4 regions of the Alteromonas sp. G5_S2_22_S1 genome follow, and region 1 is predicted to be linked to each of the others. Evidence: predicted binding sites of a transcription regulator. Region 1 holds the regulator's gene; each other region holds the start of a gene.
What was found. Region 1 encodes sigma-54, which starts transcription at its own class of promoters, with help from an activator protein. Its sites were predicted from a motif close to GTTGGCACGNNNNTNGNNT; they were not measured.
Positions count from the first base shown of each region.

Region 2: ACTRWF_RS14820 (DUF1328 domain-containing protein) is a predicted target of sigma-54. The motif match lies at 1,420-1,438, and genes of this name have one in related genera.
Region 3: ACTRWF_RS04715 (EF-hand domain-containing protein) is a predicted target of sigma-54. The motif match lies at 1,262-1,280, and genes of this name have one in related genera.
Region 4: ACTRWF_RS04220 (LPP20 family lipoprotein) is a predicted target of sigma-54. The motif match lies at 642-660, and genes of this name have one in related genera.

Region 1 is NZ_JBQKUJ010000002.1:238,594-240,795, forward strand. Features, by position in the region: gene hpf (ribosome hibernation promoting factor) at 1-277, opposite strand, end outside; gene ACTRWF_RS03255 (RNA polymerase factor sigma-54) at 308-1,789, opposite strand; gene lptB (LPS export ABC transporter ATP-binding protein) at 1,863-2,202, opposite strand, start outside.
Region 2 is NZ_JBQKUJ010000014.1:92,005-94,206, forward strand. Features, by position in the region: gene ACTRWF_RS14805 (DUF349 domain-containing protein) at 1-682, shown strand, start outside; gene ACTRWF_RS14810 (hypothetical protein) at 683-901, shown strand; gene ACTRWF_RS14815 (hypothetical protein) at 968-1,162, opposite strand; gene ACTRWF_RS14820 (DUF1328 domain-containing protein) at 1,201-1,377, opposite strand; gene yfbR (5'-deoxynucleotidase) at 1,634-2,202, shown strand, end outside.
Region 3 is NZ_JBQKUJ010000003.1:79,446-81,647, forward strand. Features, by position in the region: gene ACTRWF_RS04710 (sensor histidine kinase) at 1-784, opposite strand, end outside; gene ACTRWF_RS04715 (EF-hand domain-containing protein) at 835-1,116, opposite strand; gene ACTRWF_RS04720 (putative bifunctional diguanylate cyclase/phosphodiesterase) at 1,404-2,202, opposite strand, start outside.
Region 4 is NZ_JBQKUJ010000002.1:456,428-458,629, forward strand. Features, by position in the region: gene ACTRWF_RS04215 (flagellar assembly protein T N-terminal domain-containing protein) at 1-543, opposite strand, end outside; gene ACTRWF_RS04220 (LPP20 family lipoprotein) at 842-1,327, shown strand; gene flgN (flagellar export chaperone FlgN) at 1,374-1,805, opposite strand; gene flgM (flagellar biosynthesis anti-sigma factor FlgM) at 1,836-2,165, opposite strand.

The DNA.
Region 1 (2,202 bases):
TCAGTTTTTCCTTATGCTTGATTACCTGCCGGTCGAGTTTATCAACCATGCTGTCAATCGCCGCATACATGTCGGTATTTTCTGAGGATGCGAATACTTCAGCGCCACTTAAATGAACGGTCGCTTCGGCTTTTTGATTTAATTTTTCAACGTTCAGGATGACATGCACATTAGAAATGTGATCAAAGTGACGTTCAAGTTTGCTGAACTTCGTATCGACATAATTACGCAAAGAGTCGGTGATTTCGACATGATGACCAGTAAGGTTGATTTGCATATTTCGTCTTCCTTATATTATTAAGCCTGTTTAAATTAGGCTCTTGCGTTGGTTCGACGGCGGGATCGACAATGATTCCCGGTATTTTGCTATTGTTCGCCGGGCAACTTTAATGCCTTGTTCGGCCAACAATGAAGCAATCTTGCTATCGCTTAGTGGCTTGCTCGGCTTTTCAGCCGCCACTAGCTTTTTGATCAATGCACGAATCGCGGTAGATGAGCACTCACCACCAGACTCTGTTGCTACGTGGCTAGAGAAGAAGTATTTCAATTCAAATATACCACGTGGTGTATGCATATACTTTTGCGTTGTGACGCGTGAAATCGTTGATTCGTGCATATCTACCATTTCTGCTACATCGTTAAGCACCATAGGTTTCATCATTTCCGGGCCATGTTCAAAAAAGCCCATTTGCTGTTGCACAATACAGTTTGCCACCTTCATTAAGGTTTCGTTGCGAGATTCAAGGCTCTTAATGAACCACTTAGCCTCTTGCATGTGTGAGCGGATGAATTGTGAGTCGCTACTATTTTTGGCACGACGACTCATTGCAGCGTATTGTTGATTTACGCTCAACTTAGGCAGGCTGTCGGGGTTAAGCTCAACCACCCAACGGCCATTCTTTTTGGCGACCGAGACATCAGGAATAACGTACTCAGGCTCTTTAGTAACTAAAGCACTACCTGGGCGAGGATTCAAGGTTTGTAATAAACGCATTGCCTCGCGCAGCTGATCTTCCTTCAAGCGGCTCTTACGCATTAACGTGCGATAATCTTTACTGCTTAATAGGTCTGAATATTCTTCTATAAGCTGTTTGGCTTCGTTAAGCCATGGTGTGTCTTCTGAGAACTGGCGCAGTTGCACCATTAGACATTCCTGCGGCGAGCGGGAGCCCGAACCAATGGGGTCGAACATCTGAATACGCTTAAGTACGCATTCTATTTCGTCCATTTCTATAGGCTCTTCCATATCCTCAGAGTTTACCGCGTCAAGAATGTCTTCAAGGGTCACGGTTAAATAGCCAGACTCGTCAATAGAGTCGATAATTGCCGTAGCAATGGCGCGGTCAGTATCTGAGAAATGGGTCAATCGCATCTGCCACGACAAATGTTCCTGAATATCCTCGGTGGTTTCGCCTTGAAATATTTGTTCATCGTCATTTGAAGGACCTGGCGCTGGGGCCGATGACGCTGAATAGTATTCATCCCATGTGCTGTCGATAGGCAATTCATCGGGAAGGTCGTTTTTTTCTAACGCGTCACCCGCTTCCAATGTATCGCTAGACGCTGTCGCAGACGCTTCTGTCACGCTATCGTCGCTATCGATATTATTTTTTTCTACTTGCGGCTCGTCGTTACCTTCTTCAACTTCCAATAAAGGGTTTGAATCGAGGGCTTCTTGAATCTCCTGCTGAAGATCAAGCGTAGATAGCTGCAGCAGTTTTATCGCCTGCTGAAGCTGGGGTGTCATGGTAAGTTGTTGGCTAAATTTTAGCTGTAAAGATGGTTTCATCTACGTCTTATTTAAATGCTCTAAATTGAATACACCAGAGCGAAATTGAAAAATGACAATTCAGTTACACTAACTATAGCCTGAATTGTTCGCCTAGGTATACATCCCTTACTTTTTGATTACTTAAAACCTGTTCCGCTGTTCCTTGCGCGATAAGCTCGCCATGACTCACAATGTACGCTTTCTCACAAACATCCAATGTTTCTCGCACGTTATGGTCGGTGATAAGGATTCCAATACCCCTATCTCGAAGATGCTGTATTATCTTCTTTATATCATTAACTGATATTGGATCAACACCAGCAAACGGTTCGTCTAATAAAATAAATTGCGGATTAGCTGCTAGTGCGCGTGCTATTTCAACACGCCGTCGTTCACCACCGGACAAACTCATCCCTGTACTATTACGTATA
Region 2 (2,202 bases), on a different contig from region 1:
GGCAGAGTTTAAAGCGGCAAATGACGCGGTTTTCGAGCGACTTAAGGCTGAGAGAAAAGTACAAAGTAACGCGTTTAATGCGCAAGTCGATGAGCTGCTTAGTAAAGTCGATAATATCGATATTAAGAGTGACAGCGCGGCTTTCGATGAGATAGTAAGCGAAATCAACGAACAACTTCGTGATTTACCTAAACCACAACGCAGTAAAGTGGAAAGAAAGTTAGAAGCCTTAGAGGCAAAACGTGTTTCGCTCGCGAAAAGCGCTCAATCTCAAGCTCGGGTACAAAAAGCACAAGCGCTTAGTTCATTACTTCTTCTTAACGTAGGGGAGGGCGGCACCGCTCGGGAAGGCGATGAAGAGACCTTACTTGAAACAGTGGGCAGACGGTGGTCAAGCCTTCTTAGGCAATCTGATGGTAATGCCAGCTGTCAGCACGATAGGCAGTGGCTAACGGTGGCGTTAGAAGTTGCTACAGATATGCCAAGTCCGGCCGCTGATGCATCAATACGTTCCAGCGTACAGTTACAAATGATGACGGCGAAGTTAGAACAAGGGCAAGCCGCTACAGCGCCCGATATTTTGGCCGATTGGCTATCCTTTGATGTGCTGTGTGAAAAGGACAAACACTTGGCGCAACGGGTTGTTGCGGTTATTGATGCGTACCCAGAGGTGGTGGCTTAAATGGAAAACGCGGTTGAATATCATTTCGAGACAGAAATGTCCGCTTATCGATTTTTAAACACGGTTAAACATATTGATGCTGAAGGGCTAAAAGTGAAATTTGGGCGGTCAGATCATCACGTAAGCGTTAAATATCGCTACGTGGTAGGCGTGTTCGATTCCACACTGTCCACTCTTGATGATTTAGCCAGGGAGTTAGGCGGTGAAGAGGTGGCGTAACCGTTAGCCTTAACACAAACTAAAAGGGCCAGACATATGTCTGGCCCTTTGGCGATAAAGTGCTGATTAACAGTCTTTATCTTCAGCTTCTACGCCTTCTTTCACATCTTCACACGCGTCTTCAACGGCGTTACCTGCGTCGGTAACCATCTCGTCTAGCTCTTCGCCTGCGTCTTCTGCTTCACCATCGCCACATGCGGCTAGTGATAAAGCAAATGCTGATGCTACTAGTACTTTTGATAGATTTTTAAATGAAAACATATCCTTACTCCTTTTTCCTACTAAAATAATTATTACTTTTAGGCTTTTGGTGCTCTGCCACGAAGCGCGTTAGCGATAAGTGAGATTACTAGCAGCGCGATAAACACAAAGAATAAAAACTGTGCTATACCTGTTGCTGCACCAGCGATGCCTCCAAAACCAAAAACTGCTGCAATAATGGCGATGATAAAAAATGTGATTGCCCAACCTAACATAACTAAATCCTCGTATTGCTTCCGTTACTTTCACTATGAATAATGCTAGCTTCGTGCCGAGTTTGTATGTTTATGATATATATGACTAAATTTTAATTTGACCAATGTTTGGTTTAGTTTATTTCCAATTATGGAAGTCACGATTACACGAAAAAATGCATTTTTTACAGGCTCGTGATCACCTATGGTATTAGCAGTGTGTTTGCTAAGGTGATAGGTTAGAAACGTCTAAGATGAAAGTGAAGGAAAAAAGTTTATGGCAGAAACACATTCTGCGTTTATCGGTCTTATGCAGCGCGCTCGCAATGTGAAACGGTGGCCGCTTATGGCACAATTCCAGGAAGAGATGTTATCGACCCACATATACGAAGCCTCCTTTGTGGCCCACATGCTTGGTGCGATAGCGTGCGATGTATTTAACGAAGACATCAACCCTGATAGGGTTGCGGCAATGGCTATCTTTCACGAGGGAAGTGAAATTGCAGGGATGAGTGATATACCTAGCCCGGTTAAATACCACGACCCGGAAACCACGGCTGCAATAAAAAAGCTAGAGCGTCGCTTTGAGCTAATGCTCATTAAGACTTTGCCCGAGGAATTACAGGCTAGATATATTCCGCTAATTGAGCAAAATAAAGATGACGATCACGTAACGCTAGCAAAAGCTGCCGATGTCTTATGCGCATATTTAAAGTGCGATTATGAACTGTCAAAATCAAATTCTGAGTTTTCTAACGCGATGAGAGAAATGGAAGTTCAGCTAAAGCGCTACCGCGAAAAGCTGCCCGCGGTAGACTATTTCTGTCAGGTCTTCTTAGAAGATGC
Region 3 (2,202 bases), on a different contig from region 1:
GGGTTTTTAGTTCGTGGGCGGCGTGCCGTAACAGTGCTGTTCTTATGTGCTCAAGCTGCTGAAGTCTGTCATAAAGCCAATGTAAGTCTTTTTCGACATCAATCAACTCTCTGGGTGCCTGACGCGACAACGGCGGTAACTGGCCATCACTTCGCGCCATTATCCTTATAATTTTTTTGAGATTATTAACGGGGTTAACTATAAGTTGACTACCTAACAGTATAAGAAGCAACGATACGCTGACCAGCATGGCGGTAGACCACGCTTGCTTCGCTTGCATTGCGTTTAGGTCGTCTTGTTGAAGCTTAACCCGTTCGTTAATTGTCGCTTCAACATCGTCACGTAGTAGTTCGACGCTGTCGCCAACTGACGCTAAATAGGCATTCAACAGCAGTTGATCTTCAATAGTTCGGTATTCAGCTAATTGGGATAGCTGCTCAGAAAGTCGAGAGCAGGTCGTGGGTATCGACAACGCCTGACAAAGATTATCTGCGGCTACGGCAAATTGCTCTATTGCATTGTCGGAAAGAGATGCTACTTGTTCGTTTCTCAAAACGGCAAATTGGCGAACGCTTCTTTCAACGTCAACAACGGCATTATCAAGGCGCTGCATATCGCTAACAACATCTACCACAAAACGGGTTTCTAGTGTTGTCATTTTGCCCACTTTAGCCAAGTCGCTTTGACTTTGCCAAAGTAAGGCAATAAGGGGAATGAGGGCAAGTAAAAAACTACCTAGCGTTAACTGCCTCAGCGAACCCAGCTGTACTAAGCGCTCGCTCAACGAAACCTTGTTTATCAGAACCTTACCCTCATTAGTTTGTCATGTTTTATCTACTCACTTGCTGTGAGCTTTTTATTACCCGGCGTTAACTCACTTTTCACCAATTCGGCTTCAGAAAGCTTGCCATCTTCGTTATCGTCTATTAACCCAAAATTACGCAACAGCCCAGTATGGCGCACTGACTCTTTCAGAGAAATAAGACCGTCTTTGTTTGTGTCTAACTGCTGCAATAACGTGCGCGCGGGGTTTGCGTGCGCATCCGCTACGGATATGGCTTGTACTGCAGCTACAGCACAAAGTGCTATGAAAACTTTTTCGAGACGTTTCATCATGAATCCTCCGCAAAATGCTTATAAAATCCTTCTCTTTCGCTCTTAACTAGCTTCAAATCATTAACAATAAGAAGAGAGAAAAAGGCTGCTAGATACTATCACTAGTCTTCAATTAACCACTATCATAATTGCATTGAATTTTATTATGCCATTTTCAGACCAACAGTTAAAATAGTTTATAAATCAATGACTTTTGTAAAATTAGATATTCACAATGAAAGGAACAAAGAAATTGTGTTGCAATAAAGAAACACTACTGTGAAACCATAACAATAGCTGTTAAAGGTTCACAGTAGGCGGTGCTCGGCCATCGCGGAGGCATCGTAACGGCAGGGAGAACGCACGAGCGCAGAAAGAGGGATAGGCTTGCTAAACAGGAAGCCTTGAACATTGTCACACCCGTGTTCTCTGAGGTAATCCCACTGTTCATGGTTTTCTATACCTTCAGCACAAACAGAAAGAGAAAGGCGCTTTGCAAGATCGATAATTGCACCGGTAACCAGTCGGCTGCGCTCGGAAGTTTGAAGTTCCGTAACGAATTGCCGGTCTACTTTCAATGTATCGATATTAATTTGAGTGAGGTAACTTAACGACGAATACCCTGTACCAAAGTCATCTAGGGCGATAGCACACCCCATATTCGATATTCGTCTGAAAAACTTATTGGATAAAGCAAAATTTTCAAGATAAGCGCTTTCGGTAACCTCAAACTCAACGTTTTCTGGATTTATGTCATATAAATTGAAAGTATTGTAGATATAGTCAAAAAGTTGATTACTCCTCAGGTCGTGCCCCGATAAGTTAATCGACGCTCTGAATGGTGTTAAAGCCCATTGCTTTAAATCTGGCATATCAATACAAACTTGCTTGATGATCCAGCGGGTTATGGCCGTTATTTTGCCCCCTTGCTCTGCAATGGGTATAAACTCATTGGGCATAACCAGCCCAAACTCGGGGTGTTCCCAACGGATTAATGCTTCAACGCCAACTACCTCACCTTCATTACTCACTTTAACTTGGTAGTAAACAACAAACTCATCGTTTAAGAGTCCTTGTTCAATGCCGTTTGCCAAATGAAGCTTACGC
Region 4 (2,202 bases), 220 kb from region 1:
AGGTGCAACATAAGTAATGCTAAGGTTGTTGGTTTGAGCTTTCATTGCCTCTACGAGTCGCTGAGTGAAAGCTTTGTCGAAATTAGGCATATTGCCATGGGTCAAATGGCCTCTATTTCTAATTCTAAAGTGTGTAGTGGCGAAGTGTTTCTCATCAAGCTGTGCATCGCACGTCTTACCTTTAGGAAAAATGTCGGCACGGACACGCACGGTAATCACCTCACCGTTAAAGGTTTCGTTAACTAGCTCAAGCTGATTAACTTCGCCGGTAGAGCGGATTGTCATTTCTTCGTTTTTAAGCAATCCATTGGTGAGTTTGGCAACACTGTGCACTGAAGCGCCGGCAAACAGCATTGCTTGTTTTAACGCTTCTTGCGTGGCCGTGCGTTTAGCTGCTTCTTTATTACCATCTAGCACAACTGCTTGCCCCGTGGCCTCATACCACGCGGCATGCGCTTGCCCAATAAAAAAAACTAATAGGCAAACTACCGCCACAGCAATATTAAAAAATTTCGCCAGAGTTGTTCTGCTTATGCGTTGCACCACACACTCCTATTGTTGCTCAGTCTATGCGCCAGATTAATACAACGAACTATGCGAAAAAAGTGCCAAGTGATGTGGGTTTTCTATAATAAGTTAAAATGGGCGCACATCTTGCTTTCTTTGGGCTATATCAGCGAGTAAATGCGTGCCTGATGTAGGCAGGCGAATCGGTGAATACCGAAAAATTAGGCGTTAGGTCAAACAGGCCATCGAGCGTTGTCATAGCGTATCTAATAGAAGCTAACAAATAGTTAAGCCGTCAGTAACCTGTTATTGATGCAAATTGAGGTTTAGATTCATGTGCTTGAATAAATTGAAAAAATCGAAAGTGCTTATTCAGTCTTCCATTCTCGGTTTCGCTCTCAGTATAAGTGGCTGTGGCATTATTGATAAACATGTCGAGTGGGAGACGGTTGAGCCAGAAAGTTATCCCGTTCTGAAGGCCATTGGCTATGCGCCGATTTCATCTCAGCGAGGTGAAAGTGATAGTATGAAATTGATAATGGCAATGAAAGCGTCAAAATTAGATGCATACAGAGAACTCACAGAACAAGTTTATGGACAAAAAATTGAAGGCAGCCAATCAGTTTCCCATCTTGTTGTAGAGTCGGAATCGTTGCGAGCCTCAGTTGAAGGCGTGATAAGAGGCGCTGAAGTCGTCAAAACTTATCCGGTAGGGGAGGACACCTACGTGACAGAACTCTCTTTAGATATGCAGCAAGTTTATGATATTTATTTGTCTACCGCGAAGCCAAGAAGAGTCAAAGACGTAAAATACTATTAGGAATGGGGCGATATAAAGGAGCGCAGGCTACCTTGGTATATAGGGCCTAAGCGCTGACGCCAGAACCTAAGGTTCCGCCTTTTGGCTTTCCCTTCTTATCATAAGTAAGCGACTCTTTCGCACGCACTTCCATCATCAAATTCCGCAGGTGTGTGAGGCGTAGCTGTCCTTGCTCCACGGCTTTTTGATTGACTTGTGTGCGGTACTTGCAATCGTCAAGTAGACGCTTTGCTTGCTCCATTAAATCTTCATCGTATTGGGACAATGAGGCAGAGCCGGCAAGAGTACGTTCAATATCACTATCAAGTGTCTGAATGGACGTAAGTAGCTGCGTTTTTTCGTCTAGTACTTTCATTAACGATTCAGCGTCACGAGAGCTTATAAGCTGAAGCTCCTTCTCAAGCAAGGCAACAAGTGTAGAGAGTTGCTCTACTTGCTTAGCTATTGCTTGGGATAATGGGCTGTTTTGTTCAGTCACTCTTACGCTCTACTATTCACTTGATTATTTTTATTTGGTACCGAAAATTTCACCTTCAAGTTTCGCTATTTTGTTAGCGAGCACTTCTGGATTCACTTTATATTCGCCACTTTGAATCGCTTTCTTTAAACGATCTACTTTGTCTTGATTAACAGGCGCTTCAGTTCCTTTTTTCTGCACTTGATTTAGCTGCTGTGCAGATTGAGTCAGCGACACTGAGTCTTGACGTGGCGCTGGAGCCGTCTGCGCGGTTTGTGCCGAAGCCTGTTGCTGAGACTGCTGCGTCTGGTTTTGTTGCGCAACCTTCCCATTATCAACGGGTGTTTTAGGTAACCCATTGTTTATATTATTAATAGCCATAATAAGTCCTCACTACTTTTTTGCCTCTGTAAAGTAT